Regions from separate parts of the Pseudomonas sp. S3_A03 genome, predicted to be linked through region 1. Evidence: riboswitches for the same ligand, from Rfam matches in the RefSeq annotation. Region 1 holds a riboswitch; each other region holds the start of a gene.
The links. Region 1 has a riboswitch for cobalamin ahead of cobO (cob(I)yrinic acid a,c-diamide adenosyltransferase). Riboswitches for the same ligand answer to the same signal wherever they lie in the genome.
Positions count from the first base shown of each region.

Region 1 (7,912 bases):
CGCGCGAAATGATCAACGTGAAAGCACCGTTGGTCGCACGCAACAACCTCAAGCCCGGTGATCTGCTTTTCTTCAGTACGGCAGGCCGTGGTCGTGTCAGTCACGCCGGTATCTACTTGGGTGACAACCAGTTTATCCACTCCAGCAGCCGTCGCAGTGGCGGTGTGCGAGTCGACAGCCTGGGTGACAGCTACTGGAGCAAAACCTTCATCGAAGCCAAGCGCGCACTCGCCATGGCCCCGACTACGGTTACCGCCAGTAAGTAAACTTAAAGTGATACTTGAAGTTTGACGCGTAAGCGCTAGAATCCCTGGATATTGTTGTAACCCGTTCGCGCGAGCTTTGCTTGCGCGTTCTGGTTTTCAGCGTTCGGCAGCGAAAGCCGCATCCAGACCAGGATTGTTCTGCACATGTCGACCTCGGCCCGCCTGATTCTAATTGTTTGCGCCGCGCTTCTCAGCGCCTGCGCCAGCCGCACACCGCCGCCTGCGCCCATCGCGGTCAAGCCCAAGCCGGTGTTCAATTATTCCACCCAGAACTTTTCGCCTGCTGCCGAAGACGTGCTCTTTCGTGCGCTGGGCCTGGTCGGCACGCCTTATCGCTGGGGCGGTAACACGCCGGACTCCGGTTTTGATTGCAGCGGCCTGATCGGCTTCGTCTACCGCGACGCCGCCGGCATTTCCCTGCCACGCACCACGCGCGAGCTGATCGTGATGCGCGCCCAGGATGTGAGCGAGCAGAACCTGCAAACCGGCGACCTATTGTTCTTCGCCACCGGTGGTGGCTCGCAGGTCAGCCATGCTGGGATCTACGTGGGTGAAGGTCGCTTTGTCCATGCGCCGCAAACCGGTGGCACGGTGAAACTGGACACCCTGTCCAAAGCGTATTGGCAGAATGCTTACCTGAGTGCCAAGCGCGTATTGCCGGGCAATCTGGCGCGTAATCCTTAGAATCAATGCCACGTTGCACGCTTAAAGCTGCAAGACGGCGCAATGCCTGCTTGTAGCTTTAGGCTTGACGCTTGCAGCTAGCCCTCCAACCCACTAACCTTCGCCGCTTGTTCCAGGTGCTCTGTGACCCGTGGGTCGACAGAGTGAAACAGGGAAGCCGGTGAGTGAGCGCGCTTATACACAGCGCCGCCGCAATTCCGGCGCTGCCCCCGCAACGGTAAATGAGTCAAGACCCTGCATTGAGCCACTGTATCGCTCGCGATATGGGAAGGCGCAGCGTCGGCCTGTTCGCTTCAGAACGCCACTCATGAGCCCGGAGACCGGCCAGGATCATCCAACAGCATCACGGTGGGCGATGCTTGGCTGTCTGTTTTTTCTTTTCCCTGCCCGCCGTTTTTGTTCAGCCCCAACGGAGAGCTGCCATGACCGATACCCCCGACCGCGATGAACGCCACCTGGCACGCATGCTGCGCAAAAAAGCCGTGATTGACGAGCGCATCGCCAATTCACCCAATGAATGCGGCTTGCTATTGGTGCTCACCGGTAATGGCAAAGGCAAGAGCAGCTCGGCATTCGGCATGCTCGCCCGCGCCATGGGCCATGGCATGCAGTGCGGCGTGGTGCAGTTCATCAAGGGGCGTAACAGTACCGGCGAAGAATTGTTTTTCCGCCGTTTCCCCCGAGCAAGTGCGCTTTCACGTGATGGGCGAAGGCTTCACTTGGGAAACCCAGGACCGGCAGCGCGATATTGCCGCCGCCGAAGCCGCCTGGGCCGTGTCGCGCCAATTACTGCAAGACCCGTCCATTGGCCTGGTGGTGCTGGATGAGCTCAATATTGCCCTCAAGCATGGCTACCTCGACCTCGATCATGTTCTGAGCGACCTGCAAGCCCGCCCACCGATGCAACACGTGGTCGTCACCGGCCGTGGCGCCAAGCCCGAGTTGATCGAAATGGGCGACACCGTCACTGAAATGGGCATGCTCAAGCATGCGTTCCAGGCCGGTATCAAGGCACAGAAGGGCGTCGAACTGTGAACCCGCCCCGTCATTGCCCGGCTGTATTGATCGCCGCTCCGGCGTCCGGCCAGGGCAAAACCACCGTCACCGCCGCGCTCGCCCGTTTGCATCGTAACCTGGGGCGCAACGTGCGCGTGTTCAAATGCGGCCCGGACTTTCTGGACCCGATGATCCATGAGCGCGCCAGCGGTGCGCCGGTTTATCAATTGGACATGTGGATGGTGGGCGAGCAGGAAAGTCGCCGCTTGTTATGGGAAGCGGCGGGGGAGGCGGACCTGATCCTGATCGAGGGCGTGATGGGCCTGTTCGACGGCACGCCGTCCAGCGCCGACCTGGCGCGGCACTTCGGCGTGCCGGTGTTGGGCGTGATCGACGGCACCGCCATGGCCCAGACCTTTGGCGCGCTGGCATTGGGCCTGGCGCGCTATCAGCCGGACCTGCCGTTTGCCGGGGTACTGGCCAACCGCGTCGGCACGCTGCGCCATGCGCAGTTGCTCGAAGGCAGCCTCACCGAAGGCCTGCGCTGGTACGGCGCGTTGTCACGTGAGACCGGTATCGAGCTGCCCAGCCGTCACCTGGGGCTGGTGCAGGCCAGCGAATTGAATGATCTCGATGTGCGCCTGGACGCCGCCGCCCAAGCCCTGGGCGGTAGTTGCAAAGTCGCGCTGCCGCCGCCGGTGGCCTTCGCCGCACCGCAGGTGATCGAGGCGGAGCCATTGCTCAAGGGCGTGCGCATCGCCGTCGCCCGTGACGAAGCCTTCGCGTTCACCTACGGCGCCAGCCTCGACCTGCTGCGAGCGATGGGGGCTCAGTTGAGCTTCTTTTCGCCGATCCATGATCACGCACTGCCCGACGCCGACAGCCTCTATCTGCCCGGTGGTTACCCGGAACTGCACCACCAGGCGCTGTCGGAAAATACCCCGATGCTCGCTGCCATCCGCGCCCACCACGCCGCCGGCAAGCCGTTGCTCGCCGAATGCGGCGGCATGCTCTACCTGCTGGACTCGCTCACCGACGTCGACGGCAACCGTGCCGAACTGCTCGGCCTTTTACCGGGCGATGCGGTGATGCAAAAGAAACTCGCGGCCCTGGCCCTGCAAAGCGTCGAATTGCCGGAAGGCGTGTTGCGCGGGCACACGTATCACCATTCCCTGACCAGCACCGAGTGCGAGCCGATTGCCCGTGGCCTGAGCCCTAACGGTGGGCGCGGTGCCGAGGCGGTTTACCGACAGGGGCGGATGACAGCCTCTTATGTGCACTTTTATTTCCCATCGAACCCATCAGCGGTCGCCGCCTTGTTTGCACCCAATGTGGGAGGGGCTTGCCCTCGATAGGGCCATGACCGACAACGCATTTGCCCCGGCCGACCGCGACGCCGTCTACCGCGCCATCGCCGAGCGCCGCGACATGCGCCACTTCAGCGGCGGTACGGTGGCTCCCGAATTGCTTCATCGCCTGCTCCAGGCCGCGCATCAGGCACCCAGTGTGGGTTTGATGCAGCCGTGGCGTTTTATCCGCATCAGCGACCGCCACCTGCGTGGGCAAATCCAGCAAGTGGTCGAAGAAGAGCGCGTGCGCACCGCCCAAGCCCTGGGCGAACGTTCCGATGAATTCATGAAGCTCAAGGTCGAAGGCATTCACGACTGCGCTGAAGTACTGGTGGCGGCGTTGATGGATGATCGCGAGCGGCACATTTTCGGCCGCCGTACCTTGCCGGAAATGGACATGGCTTCGCTGTCCTGTGCGATCCAGAATCTATGGCTGGCTGCCCGTGTCGAAGGGCTGGGCATGGGCTGGGTATCGTTGTTCGACCCCCAGGCCCTGGCCGATCTGCTGGGCCTGCCGCCCGGCGCCAAACCCCTGGCCGTGCTGTGCCTGGGGCCGGTGGCCGAATTCTATCCGGCACCGATGTTGCAGCTCGAAGGCTGGGCCGAACCGCGGCCGCTGAAAGACATGTTGTATGAGAATACGTGGGGAGCGAGTCAATGAGTGTGGCCTTGCTGTGTGTCGCCGGGGTGGCGTTGGATGCGCTGCTGGGTGAACCCAGGCGTCGGCATCCGCTGGTGGCGTTCGGCAATTTTGCCGGGCGCATCGAGCAACGCTTCAATAGCGGTGGCCGTGGCTGGCGCAGCCATGGCGTGACGGCATGGTTTATCGCCGTGGTGCCGTTGACGCTGCTGGCCACCGCGCTGTCGTGGGCGCCCTCTATCGGGTGGGCGCTGGAGATTCTGGCGCTGTACTGTGCCCTCGGCATGCGCAGCCTGGGTGAACATGTACTGCCTGTCGCCCAGGCGTTGCGCAGCGATGACCTGGATGAAGCGCGCACGCGGGTGAGTTACCTGGTGAGCCGCCAGACCAGCGAGCTGGACAGCACCGAAGTAGCCCGCGCCGCCACCGAATCGGTGCTCGAAAACGGCAGTGATGCGGTGTTTGCCGCGTTGTTCTGGTTCGTGGTCGCTGGCGTACCGGGGGTGGTGCTCTACCGTTTGAGCAATACCCTCGACGCCATGTGGGGCTATCGCAATGAGCGCTTCGAACGCTTTGGCTGGGCGGCGGCGAAAATCGACGACGTACTGAACTACATTCCTGCGCGCCTGGTGGCCTTGACCTACGCGGTGCTGGGCAAAACCGCCCTGGCGCTCAAATGCTGGCGTACCCAGGGGCCGACATGGGACAGCCCCAACGCGGGGCCGGTGATGGCGTCCGGGGCCGGCGCACTGGGCGTCGAATTGGGCGGTGCGGCGATTTATCACGGCGAGCTGCACCAGCGCCCGCCATTGGGCGAAGGCCCGGCGGCGGATGCCGATTCAATCGAACGAGGCTGGCAACTGGTGCAGCGCGGCGTTTGGCTGTGGCTGCTGATCCTATGCGCGGGGGCGCAATTCTATGCTTGAACACGGTGGTCGGCTGCGCAAAGCGTCGGTTCAATACGGGATTGCCGAGGCCAACTGGCTGGATCTCTCCAGCGGCCTTGCGCCCTGGCCCTGGCCGATCCCCGAGATACCGCTACGCGCTTGGGCGCGCCTGCCGGAAACCGACGACGGCCTGGAGCAGGCCGCCGGCGAGTATTACGGCGCGGCGCACGTGTTGCCGGTGCCCGGTTCCCAGGCGGCGATCCAGTTGCTGCCACGCCTGCGCCGTGCGGGCAAGGTCGGCGTGTTATCGCCGTGCTACGCCGAACACGCCGAAGCTTGGCGCCGCGCGGGTTACGTGGTGCGTGAGGTGCAGGAGCAGGAAGTCGACTTTTTCCTCGATGGCCTCGATGTGCTGGTGGTGGTCAACCCCAACAACCCCACCGGTCTGAGCCTCAGCCCGCAGCGCCTGCTGGATTGGCACACGCGGCTGGCCCAGCGCGGCGGCTGGCTGGTGGTGGACGAAGCGTTTATGGACGTGACCCCGCAATTGAGCCTGGCGAGCCAGGCCCATCAGGTTGGCCTGATTGTACTGCGCTCGTTCGGCAAGTTTTTCGGCCTGGCGGGTGTACGGCTGGGCTTTGTGCTGGCCGAGCGCCGGCTGCTCAAGTTGCTCGCCGAGCAGGTCGGGCCGTGGGCGGTCAGTGGGCCGACGCGGGTGCTTGGCCAAGCGTGCCTGCGCGACACCGCCGGCCACGCGCACCAGCGCGCCCGGTGCCTGGAGGCCGGCCGGCGCTTGTTCGAGTTGCTGCAACGCCATGGCTTTGAACCGCAGGGCGGCTGCGCCTTGTTCCAATGGTTGATCACTCCGCATGCCGAACGCATGCACGAATTCATGGCCCAGCGCGGCATTCTGCTGCGCCTGTTTGTGCACGACAGCAGCCTGCGCTTCGGCCTGCCCGACACCGAGGTCGATTGGCTGCGCCTCGACGCGGCGCTGGCTGCCTATAAGGACGCTGCATGAGTACGCTGATGGTGCAAGGCACCACCTCCGATGCGGGTAAAAGCACCCTGGTGACTGCGCTGTGCCGTTGGCTGGTGCGCCAAGGCATTGCAGTGGCACCGTTCAAACCGCAGAACATGGCGCTCAACAGTGCGGTGACCGCCGAAGGCGGCGAAATAGGCCGCGCCCAGGCGGTGCAGGCCCAGGCGGCCAACCTGGCGCCGCATACCGATATGAACCCGGTGCTGCTCAAACCCAACAGCGACACCGGCTCCCAAGTGATCATCCATGGTCGTGCGGTCACCAGCATGAACGCGGTGGCCTATCACGACTACAAAGCCATCGCGATGCAAGCGGTGCTGGCGTCCCACTCGCGCTTGAGCCAGGCCTACCCGGTGGTGATGGTGGAAGGGGCGGGGTCGCCGGCGAGATCAACCTGCGCGCCAACGACATCGCCAATATGGGCTTCGCCGAGGCGGTGGATTGCCCGGTGTTGTTGATCGCCGATATCAATCGGGGCGGGGTGTTCGCCCATTTGGTCGGCACGCTGGAGTTGCTCTCACCCAGCGAACAGGCGCGGGTCAAAGGCTTCATCATCAACCGTTTTCGCGGTGATATCGCGCTGCTGCAGCCTGGCCTCGATTGGCTGCAAGCGCGTACCGGCAAACCGGTAGTGGGCGTATTGCCGTACGTGATGGACCTGCACCTGGAAGCCGAAGACGGCATTGACCATCGCCAGATCGACAAGGCCGCGCAGGTACTCAAGGTGGTGGTCCCGGTGTTGCCGCGCATCAGCAACCATACGGATTTCGACCCGCTGCGCCTGCATCCCCAAGTGGATCTGCAGTTCGTCGGGCCGGGCCAACCTATACCCGCCGCCGACCTGATTATCCTGCCGGGCTCGAAAAGCGTGCGCAGCGATCTGGCGTATCTGCGCGCCAATGGCTGGCACACCGCCGTGGCGCGGCACCTGCGTTATGGCGGCAAGGTGCTCGGTATTTGCGGCGGCTTGCAGATGCTTGGCGAGCAGGTGCACGACCCGTTGGGCCTGGAAGGGCCGGCGGGTTCCAGCGATGGCCTGGGCCTGCTGGCGTTCAGCACCACGCTGGAGCACGAAAAACAGCTGCGCAACGTTCGCGGTCGCTTGTTGCTGGAAGATGCCGAGGTCAGCGGCTATGAGATCCATGCCGGCGTAACATCGGGCGAAGCCTTGTCGAGCGCTGCCGTGCACTTGGATGACGGCCGTACCGATGGCGCCCTGAGTGCCGACGGGCAGATCCTCGGCACCTACCTGCACGGGCTGTTCGAAACCCCGGCCGCGTGCAGCGCCTTGCTGCGCTGGGCGGGGTTGGCCAACGTGCAGGCGGTGGATTACCACGCCCTGCGCGAGCGCGACATCGAGCGGTTGGCGGACCTGGTGGAGCGCCACCTGGATACGGATTTGTTGCGCACCTTGTGTGGAGTCGCCTGATGCACCAACTGATCCTGGGCGGCGCCCGTTCCGGTAAAAGTCGCCTCGCCGAAAAACTCGCCAGCGACAGCGCGTTGCCTGTCATTTATATCGCTACCAGCCAACCGCTGGACGGCGAGATGAACACCCGCGTGGCCTTGCATCGCAAGCGTCGCCCCGAGCAGTGGGGCTTGATCGAAGAACCGATCGAGTTGGCGCGGGTGCTGCGCGAAAACGCCGCCCCCGGCCGCTGCCTGCTAGTGGATTGCCTGACGTTGTGGTTGACCAACCTGCTCATGCTCGAAGACCCGGAGCGCCTGGCGTTCGAGCGCGAGCAATTGTTGGAAAGCCTGGGCACGCTGGCGGGTGAAATCATTTTTGTCAGCAACGAGACCGGTCTGGGTGTCGTGCCGCTGGGCGAATTGACTCGCCGCTATGTGGATGAAGCCGGTTGGCTGCATCAAGCCTTGGCCGAACGGTGTCAGCGCGTGGTCCTGACCGTTGCCGGCCTGCCCCTGACTTTGAAAGGTACTGCGTTATGACTGACACTTGGTGGCTCAACCCGTGTAAGGCGATTGACGCCTCTGCGTACGAGCAGGCGCTGGCGCGCCAACAGCAATTGACCAAACCTGCCGGCTCC
Region 1 is NZ_CP162753.1:2,379,585-2,387,496, reverse strand. Features, by position in the region: gene AB4O25_RS10760 (C40 family peptidase) at 1-266, shown strand, start outside; gene AB4O25_RS10755 (C40 family peptidase) at 411-950, shown strand; cobalamin riboswitch at 1,048-1,293, shown strand; partial or broken gene cobO (cob(I)yrinic acid a,c-diamide adenosyltransferase) at 1,373-1,985, shown strand; gene AB4O25_RS10745 (cobyrinate a,c-diamide synthase) at 1,982-3,301, shown strand; gene bluB (5,6-dimethylbenzimidazole synthase) at 3,306-3,956, shown strand; gene cbiB (adenosylcobinamide-phosphate synthase CbiB) at 3,953-4,861, shown strand; gene cobD (threonine-phosphate decarboxylase CobD) at 4,854-5,843, shown strand; partial or broken gene AB4O25_RS10725 (cobyric acid synthase) at 5,840-7,293, shown strand; gene cobU (bifunctional adenosylcobinamide kinase/adenosylcobinamide-phosphate guanylyltransferase) at 7,293-7,814, shown strand; gene cobT (nicotinate-nucleotide--dimethylbenzimidazole phosphoribosyltransferase) at 7,811-7,912, shown strand, end outside.

Region 2 (7,912 bases), 310 kb from region 1:
TTGCCGATCGACGGCATCGCCGCGTACGACAAGGCGGTGCAAACCCTGCTGTTCGGCGGCGAGTCGCCATTGCTGCAAGCCGGCCGCGTGGTCACCGTGCAAGCTGTCGGCGGTACCGGCGCGCTGAAGCTCGGCGCGGACTTCCTCAAGCAACTGCTGCCTGACGCGGTCGTTGCCATCAGCGACCCAAGCTGGGAAAACCACCGCGCACTGTTCGAAACCGCCGGCTTCCCGGTGCAGAACTACCGCTACTACGACGCAGCCTCCCACGATGTGAACCGTGCCGGCCTGCTCGAAGACCTCAAAGCCCTGCCACCCCAGTCCATCGTGGTCCTGCACGCCTGCTGCCACAACCCGACCGGCGTCGACCTGAGCCCGGCCGACTGGCAAAACGTGCTGGACGTGGTCAAGGCCAACAATCTGGTGCCGTTCCTCGACATGGCCTACCAGGGCTTTGGTGATGGCATCCACGAAGACGCTGCTGCCGTGCGTCTGTTCGCGGAATCGGGCCTGACCTTCTTCGTTTCCAGTTCGTTCTCCAAATCGTTCTCGCTGTACGGCGAGCGCGTGGGCGCGCTGTCGATCGTCGGCGACTCCAAGGAAGAAAGCGCGCGCATCCTGTCCCAGGTCAAGCGTGTGATCCGCACCAACTATTCCAACCCGCCGACCCATGGCGCAGCGATTGTGGCGGCAGTGCTCAACAACCCCGAGTTGCGCGCCCAGTGGGAAGCCGAACTGGCCGAGATGCGCCTGCGCATCCGTGGCATGCGCGAGCAGATGGTCGCCGCACTGGCCAAGGCCGCTCCAGGCCACGACTTCAGCTTCGTCGGCCGCCAGCGTGGGATGTTCTCCTACTCCGGCCTGACCGTTGAGCAAGTCACCCGTTTGCGCACCGAGTTCGGCATCTACGCGCTGGATACCGGGCGTATCTGTGTGGCGGCGCTGAACCAGTCGAACATTGACGCGGTAACAAAGGCAATCGTTCAGGTTCTATAACCCTGACGGCGCTATACGAAGGGAAGCCGCGGCTTCCCTTTTTTAATGCCTGTCGGAAAACACCCTGCTCCCCTAGACTGCCCCTGATCGCCCCTTTGCTGTGAGAGCCCTATGAGAAACGACGACCTGGACCTGCGCGCCGACCGCGACGAACTGCACGACTACACCCCACGCGCCCCGCAAGCCAAACGCCAGAAAAGCCTCGTGCTGCAAGTGGCCCTGGGGGTGTTTCTCGGCGGATTGGCCTTATGGCTGGTGCAACTGGGCGCGACGGCAATCATGGCGAAGCTGGCCATGGGCACCTTCCAGTTCGGCGGCTGATACACAACAAGATGTGGGAGATGGCTTGCCTACTCCCGCCTTCGATTCACGCCGCTACCAGCCCGCGCTCCTCCAATAACTTTACAAAGCTGTTCAAACTCTGCGACACCGTGCCGCGCCGCCAGATCAACCAGGTATTCAACAGGCGAAAGCTGTCGGCCAACGGCCATACACTCACCGCAGCCGACCCCGGCATGCTTTCCAACATACTGCGCGGCATCAGTGCCAAGCCGGCACCGGCGCTGACGCACGCGAGCATGCCGTGGTACGACTCGATCTCGAAGATCTTGCCCGGCACCGCGCCGTCCTGCGCAAACCAGCGCTCGAAGTGGTGTCGGTAAGAGCAGTTGGAACGGAACGTGTAAATGTTCTCGCCGTTGACCTCCCTGCCCCGCGTGATCGGCGCATGATGCAGCGGCGCAATCACCACCATCTCTTCCTCGAACACCGCCACGCCCTCCAGCGTCGAGTGCAACACCGGGCCGTCGACAAACGCCGCCGTCAACCGCCCCGACAACACGCCTTCGATCATCGTGCCCGAAGGCCCCGTGCTCAGGTCCAACTCGACCTTGGTGTGTTTCTGGTTATATGCCGCCAGCAACGCCGGAATACGCACCGCCGCCGTGCTCTCCAGCGAACCCAAGGCAAACGCGCCCTGGGGCTCCTCCCCCGCCACCGTGGCGCGGGCCTCTTGTACCAGGTCGAGAATACGCCGCACATAGCCGAGGAAATTCCACCCGGCCGGCGACAGGCGCAAACGGCTCTTTTCACGGATAAACAACTCCACGCCCAGGTCCTGCTCCAATTGCTTGATGCGCGTGGTGAGGTTCGACGGCACCCGATGAATCAACTGCGCGGCGGCGCTGATGCTGCCTTGCTCGGCAACCGCCTTGAAAATTTCCAGCTGCACCAGATCCAAGTCATTCTCCAATCGTGAATGTATTGCTTAATATTATTCAGTTTCCAGAAAACATCCAGCCCCGTACGCTCACCACCATCCCAACGTACTTACAGGACGGTGCCATGAACGCGATTTCCTCCCAGACCCACGCCCTGTCGATCAACCCCGCCAACGGCGAAACGGTCGGCAGCTACCCGTACGAGACCGCCTCGCAATTGGACACAGCGCTCAACCGCGCCACGGGTGCCTTCCGCACCTGGCGCCGTACACCGGTGAGCCAACGCGCCGAACTGCTGCTGGGCCTGGCGACCGCGCTGCGCGGTCAAGCCGAAACCATGGCACAGATGATCACCCTGGAAATGGGCAAGCCCATTGCCCAGGCCCGTGCCGAAATCGAAAAATGCGCGCAACTGAGTGAATGGTACGCCGCCCAAGGCCCGGCCATGCTTGAGCCGGAGCCAACCCTGGTGGACAACGGCACTGCCCACATCGAATACCGCCCGCTGGGCCCGATCCTCGCCGTGATGCCGTGGAACTTCCCGGTATGGCAAGTACTGCGCGGCGCCGTGCCGACGCTGCTCGCCGGCAATACCTACGTGCTCAAACACGCGCCGAACGTGATGGGCAGCGCCTACCTGATCCAGCAAGCCTTCCAGAAAGCCGGTTTTATCGAAGGCCTGTTTGAAGTGATCAACGTGACCACCGAGGGTGTGTCCAGCGCCATCGCCGACCCGCGCATCGCTGCCGTCACCCTCACCGGCAGTGTGCGTGCCGGCATCGCCATCGGCTCCCAGGCGGGCGCGGCGCTGAAAAAATGCGTGCTGGAACTGGGCGGCTCCGACCCGTTCATCGTGCTCAACGATGCCGACCTCGACGCCGCCGTACAGGCCGCGCTGATTGGCCGCTTCCAAAACAGCGGCCAAGTTTGCGCCGCCGCCAAGCGCCTGATCATTGAGGCCGGTGTGGTCGAAGCCTTCACCGCCAAATTCGTCGAGGCCAGCCGCGCCATGGTGATGGGCGACCCGACCTCAGCCGACACCTACGTCGGCCCGATGGCCCGCTTCGACCTGCGGGACGAGTTGCACGGCCAGGTCCAGGCCACTCTGCAAGAAGGCGCCACATTGTTATTGGGCGGCAATAAAGTCGCAGGGGCCGGTAACTATTACGAACCGACCGTACTGGCAGACGTCACCGACCAGATGACCTCGTTCAAACAGGAGCTGTTCGGGCCGGTGGCCTCGATCATCACCGCCCGCGACGCTGACCACGCGGTGGCGCTGGCCAATGACAGCGAATTCGGCCTCACCGCCAGCATTTTCACCACCGACGCGGCCAAGGCGCGGGATATTGCCAATCAGTTGGAAACCGGCGGGATCTTCGTCAACGCCTTCAGCGTCTCCGACCCACGCGTGGCGTTTGGTGGCGTGAAAAAGAGCGGGTTCGGCCGCGAGCTGTCGCACTTTGGTGTGCGCGAGTTCTGCAATGCACAGACGGTGTGGCGGGATCGCAAATAAAACAGGCAACACCCGTCAACTGTGGGAGCGGGCGTGCTCCCACCTTTGACCTGCGGTGCTTTTCGACCAATCGACCGTCACTTCCCCCACTGCTTTTGCAGCATGCCCTTACTTGCTTCCAGCCGTTGCTCGCGCAGTAAGCCAGTCGCATGCCCGACAGGAAAGCAGCTGCGTCAAAGCGCCCACAGGCGGATCAAGGCAAACCCCAGGTCTACGTTGACGCAGTCACGCCCATCTACCCACTCATCCCCGCGAAGGCGTCGTCCGGTGTTGGTCTCGCGCTCACCTTTGGCAATCACCAGCACAAACAACCGGACCGGGCATTCGAATGAGCGCAACCGCTCAACATCAGCCCCTCACTGACCAATTGCCCTCCAGGCACTTGGCTTGGGATATGTCGCCCAGACACTTGATTTCAGCAACCATGCTCGTTGAGCCACTGTCGTCCAGGGCATACAGGTCGGCTTTGCGCCGCTCGCCAATCGGCAAATCGGTCCAGAGGCTGATGTCATTCTTGAACCAGGCATACAAGCTGATTTCGGCCTGAATCCAGTGCTCGCGGCAACTGTTCAGTTGCAACACCTGTTCGAGTTTATCGCCCATTTCACGAAAGGCCCGCTCGAACAAAACAATCCATTGATCAGCATTCATGACTGACTCCCTGTGTATGACGTATCGAGGCTAGTGCTTGACTGGTGCATCCCAGCAATCCGGGTGGCGTGCGCAGACATCGTATTGGCGATCCATCAAGGCCATGCGGTTAATGTGGGCGTCCGTGGCCGCCCGGAACGACTGATTGCTGGTTGTGATATAGGCCGCGGTGCGGTCAGTCAGGCGTGCGTTTAACTGGCTGCGGGTGTGGGCATCCAGTGCCTGGGGGCGAATCGAAAGGGCGCGGCAAATAATATCATTGAGCCATCACTGCGTATCACCCCATCGCCCAAGCATTCGCAGGGCGGTACAGCGCATCAATCCAGCATCCGGCTAAGCAGCCGGTGCCCATCTGCCGTCACCTCGACCATCGCCGACAACATCACGCCGTCGGCACCGTCCGTGGAGAGCAGGCTCCAAAAGTCCGGTGGCTGATACCTCACACCAACGGTGCCCGCCTTGGCGATCACATACACGTTGAGCACTTGCCCGGGTTGCATCAACGGGCTGTCACCCTCGACCTTGTAACCGAGCACTTGCGGCTTTTGTATGCGCGCCTGCCCCATGGCATAGCCCGCAAACTCACGCACCGCGACGGCATGGCCCGCGTCCAGTTCCTGTTGTATCGCCGCCCCCACATTGGCCAGCCGCTCGCCGCCCTGAACGTGGGCGACTCCGTTGGCCAGCGCACGGCGCGCAGTCATCAGCAATTGGCGTTGCGCCGGGGTGGCATTGGGTGTGGCAAACGTCCAGACCTGAGCAACATGGGCCTGCGCCGATGCCGCGATCAACTCCACTTTTACCAGCGCCGCGTCCGGGAACGGCACATCGGTGGGCGGCGCGGCGCTCACCTGGTTATTCACCGACACCGCCACCGCTGCCGGGTAGCCGCGATAACCGAACATCATCGGCAGCCAGCCGTGCTGTGCGTACTGGTCGAGTAAAAATTCCTGGACCGCAGTGCCGGTGCCGCCCTTGCGGATCAGCGGCGCGACCTTGCGCAACAGGTCACTGGCGATGGGCGCCAGTTTGGCTTCCTCGGCAAGAATGGTTGCGTCATCCAACTGGGCGATGGCGCGGGCCCTGTCGCCGATCGCGTCGGTGTAGCGGGCGAGCGCAGGGTCAGCGGCGTGTGCGCTCATGCAAAACAACAGTGGCACTATTCCCAGACGTATCAACATGGCCTTCCTTGGGTTGGTTATGGACGGACCCGAATTGTACCTCCACCCAGCGCCCAAGATGGACTACCATACCGCGCCGGTTCCCAAACGGGACTAATAGGGAATTCGAAACGCCGCACGCGGCGCCAATCGAAACTGCCCCCGCAACTGTAGATGCCGAGCCTGCTCCTTCATGCCACTGGACACCGTCCGGGAAGGCCGGAGCGAGGCGACGACGCATCAGTCAGGAGACCTGCCGGCCCAGCAACATCACTCACCGGCGGGGTGTCCGGGAAGGACATCCTCGCCTGCCCGAGCGGCAGCGTTCGAGGGCGTATTTCCGAGCCGTAACGCCCCTGCTGCACGTACGGTTCACACGGAGATTGCCCCATGCTGCCACGCGTTACCGCCCTGATCGCCGGGCTGGGCTTATGTGCCCTGGCCCAAGCGGCGCCCACTCATTACCCGCTGGCGGTCGAAAACTGCGGCAGCACCGTGACCTTCCAGCACGCCCCCGAGCGCAGCGTGACCATCGGCCAGGCCGCCACCGAAATGCTCTACGCCCTGGGCGTGGGTGACAAAGTGGTCGGCACCTCGCTGTGGTTCAACAGCGTGTTGGCGCCGTTCAAGGCGCAGAACGACGGCATCGACCGCCTGGCCAACAACGAGCCGAGCTTTGAAGCGGTGATCGCCAAGCGCCCGCAACTGGTGGCGGCCGAGCTGGAATGGGTGGTCGGCGCGCAAGGGGTGGTGGGCACGCGCGAGCAGTTCCATGAATTGCAAATCCCCACCTACCTGCTGCCCTCCGACTGTGAAGGCAAAGACAACCTGGTCGGCGCCGACGGCACGCGGCTGGAGCCGTTCCGCATCGAGACGATCTACAAAAGCATCCACCAACTGGCGCAGATCTTCGACGTGCAGGATCGCGGCCAACAACTGAACGACGAACTCAAAGCGCGCCTGGCCAAATCCGTCGCCACCGCGCAAGGCAAGGGCTTGAAACACGCCAGCGCACTGGTCTGGTTCTCCAGCGCCGAGATGGCCAGCGACCCTTATGTGGCCGGGCACAAGGGCGTTCCCGAATTCATGTTGGAAACCCTCGGTTTGCACAACGTGGTGCAGTCCGATGAAGAGTGGCCCGCCGTCGGCTGGGAGACCCTCGCCAAAGCCAACCCGACCTTCCTGGTGATCGCCCGCATGGACCGCCGCCGCTACCCCGCCGACGACCATGAAAAGAAACTCGCCTTCCTGCGCAGCGACCCGGTCACGCGCAACATGGACGCGGTAAAAAACAACCGCATCATCATCCTCGATGCCCTGGCGCTGCAGGCAAGCCTGCGCACCTTTGATGGCCTTGAACAACTGGCCGCGGCCATCGACGGCTACAACCTGCCCAAATGATCCGTACCCTACTCGCCCTCGCGCTGCTGCTGGCCGCCGTCCTCGCCGGCGTGGCCATCGGCGAAACCGCCATCGAACCGCAGGTGGTGTTGCAGGTGCTCGCCAATAAACTGTGGAACGCCGGCTACCTGCTGGACCCCATCGACGAAGGCGTGGTGTGGAACTACCGCCTCACGCGCACCCTGGTCGCCGCCGCCTGCGGCGCCGGGCTGGCCACCTGCGGGGTGATTCTGCAATCGTTGTTGCGTAACCCGTTGGCCGACCCGTACTTGTTGGGCATCAGCGCCGGCGCCTCGACCGGCGCGGTGCTGGTGGCGTTGATGGGCGTGGGCGGCGGCTTGGTTTCGCTGTCGGCCGGCGCGTTTGTCGGGGCCATGGCGGCATTCGCCCTGGTGATTTTATTGGCGCGGGCCAGTGGCTCCATGAGCGGCACCGGGCAGATCATCCTCGCGGGCATCGCCGGCTCGCAGCTGTTCAATGCGCTCACCGCATTCCTGATCACCAAGTCCGCCAGCTCGGAACAGGCGCGCGGCATCCTGTTCTGGCTGCTCGGCAACCTCAGCGGCGTGCGCTGGCCGTCGGTGTGGCTGGCGGTGCCGGTCGCCGTGGCGGGCTTGGCCGTGCGCCTGTGGCACCGGCGTGCGCTGGATGCGTTTACCTTCGGCAGCGACTCGGCGGCGTCCCTCGGCATTGCGGTGCGCCGCGTACAGTTTGTGCTGGTGGGCTGCGCCGCGCTGGTCACCGCGGTGATGGTGTCGATTGTCGGCTCCATTGGCTTTGTCGGCCTGGTGATCCCCCACGCCGTGCGCTTGTTGCTCGGCACCGGGCACTCGCGACTGCTGCCGGCCAGTGCGTTGGGCGGCGCCTTGTTCCTGATCGCGGCCGATGTGCTATCGCGCACCTTGATCAAGGGCCAGGTGATCCCGGTGGGCGTGGTCACGGCGCTGGTCGGCGCGCCGGTGTTTGCG
Region 2 is NZ_CP162753.1:2,072,437-2,080,348, forward strand. Features, by position in the region: gene AB4O25_RS09335 (amino acid aminotransferase) at 1-996, shown strand, start outside; gene AB4O25_RS09340 (hypothetical protein) at 1,108-1,317, shown strand; gene ptrR (putrescine utilization regulator PtrR) at 1,364-2,236, opposite strand; gene AB4O25_RS09350 (aldehyde dehydrogenase family protein) at 2,341-3,732, shown strand; gene AB4O25_RS09355 (hypothetical protein) at 3,906-4,070, opposite strand; gene AB4O25_RS09360 (hypothetical protein) at 4,081-4,383, opposite strand; gene AB4O25_RS09365 (M24 family metallopeptidase) at 4,701-5,564, opposite strand; cobalamin riboswitch at 5,625-5,818, shown strand; gene AB4O25_RS09370 (ABC transporter substrate-binding protein) at 5,934-6,944, shown strand; gene AB4O25_RS09375 (FecCD family ABC transporter permease) at 6,941-7,912, shown strand, end outside.
Region 2: linked by a shared signal. The riboswitch ahead of AB4O25_RS09370 (ABC transporter substrate-binding protein) and the one ahead of cobO (cob(I)yrinic acid a,c-diamide adenosyltransferase) in region 1 are both predicted to bind cobalamin.

Region 3 (7,912 bases), 950 kb from region 1:
CATGATTTGTATATCACCGATGCGCGGTATCGCGGCCAGGCGACGCCGTTGTTGGCCATGCCGGGGCAAAACGACGACGTGGGCAGCGTGCTGAGCCTGTGGCTGGCCTACCGCGACAAGCGCAACGAATATGAAGCGCTGCGCCGCGACAGTTACGCCGATTTGCCACCGCCGAGTTGGTCAAGCCTGTGGGCGGGTAACGACAGTGCCTTGCTGAGCATCTTCCGTCACTTTGACAGCGCGTCGGTGACCAAGGGCCTGATCGGCGAAGTGCCGCAGACGATGTGGTTATTCGATTACCCCCTGTTGGAGCGCACCTATTATCAGTTGGCGGTGAATTTCGATGTGTTCGGCAACGTCTCGCACCAGGCCCAGACCCGCCTGTACTTCGACCTGATCCGCAACGGCGCGGAGCAGAACTTCCTGCGCCTGATGCCTGCCGACACCCGCGACGGGTTTATGGACGACTGGTACCAGAACAGCGGCAAGATCAAACTCTGGCTGGACTACGAAGCCATCGACGACGACAAGCCGAGCGGTCTGCACCTGGATGAAAAAGACCCCAAGCGCGACTTTGCCAACCAGTTGCTCACCCGTTACGGCGATTTGAATGCCAGCCCGGACCCGATCAACCGTTGCGCGGGCGCCTATTGCTCACGCAACGGTATCTCCGCGACGTTGCAGGATGTGGAACAGGCCCTCAGTCGCCTGACCTCGCGCCCGGCGGCGGGGCTCAAGGTGATCGATCAATTGCCCGAAGCGACGATGTTGCGTATCGAGACCGCCAGCGGCCAGCGCATGGTCTACAGCCTGCTGCGCAACCGTGCCCACAGTAACGTGGCGTTCCTGCTGGGTGAGGCCTATCGCTATCAGTCGGGCCTGGATACCTTGACCGTTTACCCGGGCGTGCTCAGCAGCTACCCCAACTTCATGTTCAATATCCCGGCCCGGGAAGTGCCTGCATTCGTTGCGCAGATGGAACAGGCCAAGGACGCCAAGCAGTTCGAAGCCATCGTTGATCGTTGGGGCGTGCGCCGCAGCCATCCGCTGTTCTGGCAGTATTTCCATGATTTGTCGCAGTACATCCGCGAGACAACGCCTGTGGAAGAGGGGGTGTTGGACATGAATCGTTATGAAAACCTCTGACAGGCAGGTCGACGCTTTTCCGACAAAAATACTCGGACTTTGTACCTGCGTAATATTTTGGCGTAAACTGCCGGCAAGCCTGTGAGGAGTTTCCATGACTGCCATAACCATTACCGACGCCGCCCACGATTACCTGGCCGACCTGCTGTCCAAGCAGAACACCCCAGGAATCGGTATCCGCGTCTTCATCACCCAGCCCGGCACCCAGTACGCCGAGACCTGCATTGCCTACTGCAAGCCTGGTGAAGAGAAGCCTGAAGACACCGCCCTGGGGCTGAAAAGCTTCACCGCGTACATCGACAGCTTCAGCGAAGCCTTCCTTGATGACGCCGTGGTCGACTACGCCACCGACCGTATGGGCGGCCAGTTGACCATCAAGGCGCCCAACGCCAAGGTGCCGAATGTCAACGCCGACAGCCCGGTCAACGAGCGCATCAACTACTACCTGCAGACCGAGATCAACCCGGGGCTTGCCAGCCACGGCGGCCAGGTCAGCTTGATCGACGTCGTCGAAGACGGCATCGCTGTCCTCAAGTTCGGCGGCGGCTGCCAAGGCTGCGGCCAGGCCGACGTGACCTTGCGTGAAGGCATCGAGCGCACCTTGCTCGAGCGTATTCCGGAGCTCAAGGGTGTACGTGACGTGACCGACCATACGCAGAAAGAAAACGCCTACTACTGAGTAAGGCGTTCACTGCGAAAATAAAAAACGGCGCCCCGTGAGCGCCGTTTTTTTATACTTTTAATTCAGTGGGTTACGTTGTTTATCTCAGACGGAAGATTAGGTGTGGGGGCTTGCTTCCGATAGCGGTGCCTCAGTCGCCTCGACCGCTGGCTGATACACGCATCTGGTAAAAAAGCTAAGGTCGATAAAGATGCGCATGCCCAGCCCGATACAGCGATGACTCGCTGAAACTGTCATTGGCCAGCACCCGACCCACCACAATCAGCGCCGTGCGCCGAAAGCCCTTGGCGGCGACTTTGCCGGCGATATCAGCGAGCGTGCCGACCGCCCAATCCTGGTCCGGCCACGTCGCGCGGTGCACCACGGCAATCGGGCAATCCGCGCCGTAATGCGGCAACAGCTCGGTGACGATCTTTTCCAGATGATTGACCCCCAGGTGAATCGCCATGGTCGTGCCGTGGCGGGCCAGGCTGTCGAAGTCTTCGCCGACCGGCATGCTGGTTTTATCGGCGTAGCGCGTCAGGATCACGCTTTGGGCGATGTCCGGCAGGGTCAGTTCGGCCTCCAGCAACGCAGCGCAGGCCGCCACTGCGGTGACGCCGGGGATGATCTGGAAGGGAATGTCCCATTCGCGCAACTGGCGGATTTGCTCGCCAATCGCGCCGTACAGGCTCGGGTCGCCGGAATGCACACGTGCCACGTCCTGGCCTTTGGCATGGGCGGCCTTGATCAGGTCGATGATTTGCTCCAGGTGCAATTCGGCGCTGTTGACCACCTGTTCCGCCTGATGGCCGTCCAATACCGCTGCGGGCACCAGGGAGCCGGTGTAAATGATCACCGGGCAACTGCGGATCAACCGTTGGCCCTTGATGGTAATCAATTCCGGGTCGCCGGGGCCGGCGCCGATGAAGTAGACGGTCATGGAGAGTTCCTGTCGAAAAACGGGCGAGCATGAAGGATGCTCATGATCGGAAAGCGCGATTATCGGGATTTTAGCCGGCGCAGGCCAACGCAAAGGTGGCCTGGGCGGTTTTCCGGCGGGTGATCAACAAGCGGGCAGGGCCGCCGCAGAGCTGTTCGGCCAGGGCCAGGGCGGCGCTTTCGGCGATGCCGTAACAGCCGGTATGGGCGAAGGCAACTGCGGATTTATGGCTCAGCCGCGCTTCATAAACGGCCAGTTGCCCGGCGCTGAAGCACCGCAAGGGCAGGTCGAGCCATCGGGCCAGGGCGAGTAGCCCCGGCTCGTTTTGTTTACGGTCGATGCTGGCCAGTGCCATGACACGGTGACGCTCGACGCCGCCCTCGGCGAGGGCCGCATCAAACAGGCCCAACAGGGTGGCTGCATCACAACCGCGCTGGCAGCCCAGGCCGACCACGTAGGTCATGCCGAGTAGCGATCATCGCGGTTGCGACGGAACAGCCAGGCGCTGATCAGGCCCAGGGCCAGCCAGAACGCCATATTGGTCAGCTGCGAGGCGATCTTGAACTGCGCCTCCAGGGCTTGCGGCGCGAGCATTGAATGCACTAGCGGCTGCGGCGCGCCGAGTAGGTGCGGCACCGCGAGGATGGCTGCGCCCAGCACTTTGAGCAGCCCATTGCGGCCGAAAACGATCAGCGCAATACCGGCGGCAGTAGAGGCGGCGGTGCCGATCCACCATGCCTGGCGTAGCGCCAAGTCAGCGGCGGCAGTGCCCGGCAACTCCGGTGGCAGGCCGAGGGTTGGCGCCAGCACAAAGGTCGCGTAACCCGCCAAGCCCCACAGCAGGCCTTGGGCGGTGCGAGTCGGCGTGCGCAAGGTGTAAAGGCCAGCCAGCATCAGCGCAAAACCGACGGCTACCACCAGGTTGGCGCCCGTGGTCGAGAGCACGCGCTGCCAGCCGTCTTCCGGCTCCCAGGCTTCGGCGTCATGGGTGTGCGCGGCAGCGCCGGCGGCGTGCTCATGCACAACCTCTGTGGCGGCCGGGGCTTTTTCAAAGGTTTCCGCCTGCAGAATCAGCGGGGCAACCCAGAAGCTTTGCAGCAGGGTCAGCAGCAGGGCGGCCAACAGGCCGCTGAACCCTGCGGTTTGCGCAATACGCTTGATCATGTCGGCAGGTCTCAATGGCACGGGAACGCGGCGCTGTGGCGGGTATCGTGGGCAGCGTTGTGCACCGCCTCAATGTGCGAGAAACCGGCGAAATACACCAGGCACGCACCGAGGATCGACGCGCCGATAGCGGCGCTCAGGCGTTGGCTCAGGGTGGAGGTGCTGCTGGCGGTGTGCGAGGTGCTGCTGATGATCGACATGGCGCGTCCCTTTCAGGTGTCAGGGTGAAACGAGCGCATGAAAACCCCGCGAGCCAGGCCCACAGGGTTCTGAACAGCGCCCGCCCACCGCGGGTTTGTTATCTGAAGTTTTCGGGCCGGTCTCCGGGCTTGCGAGGGACACTGGGTCTATAAAGCATCGCCTTCCCATGCCGTACAGGCACAGTGGATCTGACGCTTCGCTCGCTTACCGTTGCGGGGGCAGCACCGGACTTGCCATACGGATATGACGTACCGGTTTCCCGTTTCACCCTGTGAAGGGCACCCGAAACAAGGCTTGTAGGAAAGCATGCAGAGCGGCGGTAGTCAAATTGACCGAGCCCCTGTAGCCTTGCACCCTTCGAGGTTCTTCGGCTCAGGCCGAAGCTAAGAAGGGAACGCGGTTCAAGCCGCGGCTGCCCCCGCAACTGTGAAGGGTTTACCGACTGCCATGCCACTGCCGATCAGGCGGGAAGGCGCAGCCGGCGCCGGTCGTACGGCCCGCAAGCCCCAAGCCAGGAGACCTGCCTCGCAACCGATTTTCCAATTCAACCGGGCGGGGTGATCCGGTGACGAAATCCGCTGCTGCGCGCTGTTGCAGGGCCAATCGTCCCGTATGCCCGCCCCAAAAGGGCATCCGATGAAAACACTGGCCAAACTTCCCGTCACCATCGTTACCGGCTTCCTCGGCTCGGGCAAAACCACCTTGCTGCGCCATATGCTCGACAACGCCCAGGGCCGTCGTATCGCGGTGATCGTCAACGAATTCGGCGAGCTGGGTATCGACGGTGAAATCCTCAAGCAGTGCTCCATCGGTTGCACCGAAGAAGAAGCCAACGGCCGTGTCTACGAATTGGCCAACGGCTGCCTGTGCTGCACGGTGCAGGAAGAGTTCTTCCCGGTGATGCGCGAACTGGTGGCCCGTCGTGGCGACCTCGACCATATCCTCATCGAAACCTCGGGCCTGGCCCTGCCAAAACCGCTGGTGCAAGCGTTCCAGTGGCCGGAAATCCGCAGCGCCTGCACGGTCGACGCGGTGATCACCGTGGTCGACAGCCCAGCCGTGGCCGCCGGCACCTTTGCCGCGTTCCCGGACCAGGTCGACGCCCAGCGCAAACTCGACCCGAACCTGGACCACGAGTCGCCGCTGCACGAGTTGTTCGCCGACCAACTGGCCAGCGCCGACCTGGTCATCCTCAACAAGTGCGATCTGATCAGCCCTGAAGACCTGGCCCGCGTACGCCTGGAAGTCGCCGAAGAGCTGCCGCCGGCCGTCAAGGTCATTGAAGCGAGCAGCGGTCGCCTGCCGCTCGACGTGCTGATCGGCCTGGGTGCCGGCTCCGAGGAGCACATCGATGGTCGCCACAGCCATCACGATCACCACCATGAAGGCGAAGACGATCACGACCACGATGCGTTTGATTCGATCTCCATCGACCTGCCGCAAGCCGACGAAGCGCTGCTGCTCGACGCCCTGACCCAACTGGTGGTGCAACACGGCATCCTGCGCATCAAAGGGTTCGCCGCGATCCCCAACAAGCCGATGCGCCTGCTGATCCAGGGCGTGGGCACGCGTTTTGACAAGCATTTCGACCGCGCCTGGGGCGCAGACGAAGCGCGCATTACGCGCCTGGTGCTGATCGGCCAGGAGCTGGATGCCGCTGCCCTTGAAGCGCAATTGCGCGCCGCGCTCAGCGCTTAACCCATGCACCTGCTCAGGACTCAGCCCGGTGGTTTCGTCGCGGACGACAATATTGCCGACCTTGGTCAAACCCCCGCCGAACTGGTGATCCTGTGTAGCGGCGATTCGAGCCTGGCGCTGCTGGCCGAAGCGGCGCAGCAACTGCCCGAGGATTACCCCAGCCTGCGCCTGGCCAACCCGATGCAGGTGCAGAACCACGCCTCGGTCGACCTCTACGTTGACGAAGTGCTGCGCCACGCCAAGGTCATCCTGATTTCGTTGCATGGCGGCATCGCTTATTGGCGTTACGGCATCGAACGTCTGGTGGCGTTGGCCGAGCGCGGCGTCACGCTGATCCTGGTGCCGGGCGATGATCGTCCCGACCCCGAGCTCAGTGGTCTCAGCACGGTCAACGCCGAGCAACGCGAGCGCCTGTGGCAATTCCTGCGTCAGGGCGGCTTGGGCAATGCGCTGGATTTCTATCGCTGCCTGGCCAGCGGTTATCTGGGCCGTGATTACCCGTGGGCCGAGCCGCAACCCCTGGCGCGCACCGCGATCTATCACCCGCGTAAAGCCAACGCCCGGCTCAATGACTGGCAGGCCGATTGGCATGCCGAACGGCCCGTGGTCGCGGTGTTGTTCTACCGTTCGCATTTGCAGGCGGCGAATACCGGTTTTATCGACGTGTTCTGCCAACGCTTGCAGGTGGCGGGCCTGAACCCGTTGCCGATGGCGGTGGCCAGCCTGAAAGAGCCCGGTTGCCTGACGGTGGTCGAGGACCTGCTGGACGAGGTCGGCGCGGCGCTGATTCTCAACACCACCGGCTTTGCTCAATCAAGCCCCGAAGCTCCGCACCTGCGCCCGTTTCGCCGCAATATCCCGGTGATCCAGGCCATTTGCGCCCAAGACAACAGGCCCGGCTGGCAGGCCAGCGAACAGGGCCTGGGCCCGCGCGATTTGGCCATGCACATCGCTTTGCCGGAGCTGGATGGGCGCATCATCAGCCGCCCCATCAGCTTCAAAGACCTGGCCTGGCGCAGCGAGCGCAGCCAGTCTGACGTGGTGTGCTACCGCGCAGCGCCCGAGCGCATGGATTTTGTCGCCGAACTGGCACGGCGCTGGGTCGAGTTGGCGCGGGTACCGAATGCAGACAAGCGCATCGCGCTGATCCTTGCCAATTACCCGACCCGCGACGGGCGCATCGGCAACGGTGTGGGCCTGGACACCCCGGCGGCGGCGCTGAATATCCTGCGGGCGCTGCAAGCCGAAGGGTATTCGCTGCCGGATGCATTGCCGGACAGCGGCACGGCATTGATCCATGAGCTGCTCGGTGGCGTCACCAATGATCTGGACAGCCTTGACCTGCGCCCTTGCCATCAAAGCCTGGGCCTGGATGACTACGAGGCGATGTTCCTGCGCTTGCCCGAGGCCAATCGCCAGGCCGTGCTGGAGCGCTGGGGTACGCCCCACAACGACCCGATGTTTCGGGATGGCCGCCTGATGATTGCCGGGCTGCGCCTGGGCCTGACTTTTGTCGGCATTCAACCGGCGCGGGGTTACCAGGTGGATGCCAGTGCGGTGTACCACGACCCGGACCTGGTGCCGCCGCATGGTTACCTGGCGTTCTATTTTTGGTTGCGCCACACCTACGGCGCCCATGGCGTGATTCACGTGGGCAAGCACGGTAACCTCGAGTGGCTGCCGGGCAAGGGCGTGGGCTTGTCGGAAAACTGCTGGCCCGACGCGCTGCTGGGGCCGCTGCCGAATATCTACCCGTTTATCGTCAACGATCCGGGCGAGGGCGCCCAGGCCAAGCGGCGCACCCAGGCGGTGATCATCGACCACCTGATGCCGCCGCTGACCCGCGCCGAAACCTATGGCCCGCTGCGTAACCTGGAGCTGTTGGCGGACGAGTACTACGAAGCTCAATTGCTCGACCCGCGCCGCGCCCGTGAGCTGCAAAAAGACATTCTCAAGCTGGTGCGCGAAACCCGTATCGACCAGGAGCTTGAACTGGACGGCGACGCCGATGCCGATGCCGCCATCTGGCTGCCGCGCCTGGACACCTACCTGTGTGACTTGAAGGAGTCGCAGATCCGCGACGGCCTGCATATCTTTGG
Region 3 is NZ_CP162753.1:1,434,360-1,442,271, reverse strand. Features, by position in the region: gene AB4O25_RS06300 (fatty acid cis/trans isomerase) at 1-1,146, shown strand, start outside; gene nfuA (Fe-S biogenesis protein NfuA) at 1,241-1,825, shown strand; gene cobM (precorrin-4 C(11)-methyltransferase) at 2,004-2,750, opposite strand; gene AB4O25_RS06285 (cobalamin biosynthesis protein) at 2,821-3,213, opposite strand; gene AB4O25_RS06280 (CbtA family protein) at 3,210-3,914, opposite strand; gene AB4O25_RS06275 (CbtB domain-containing protein) at 3,926-4,114, opposite strand; cobalamin riboswitch at 4,212-4,416, opposite strand; cobalamin riboswitch at 4,459-4,657, shown strand; gene cobW (cobalamin biosynthesis protein CobW) at 4,752-5,813, shown strand; gene cobN (cobaltochelatase subunit CobN) at 5,817-7,912, shown strand, end outside.
Region 3: linked by a shared signal. The riboswitch ahead of cobW (cobalamin biosynthesis protein CobW) and the one ahead of cobO (cob(I)yrinic acid a,c-diamide adenosyltransferase) in region 1 are both predicted to bind cobalamin.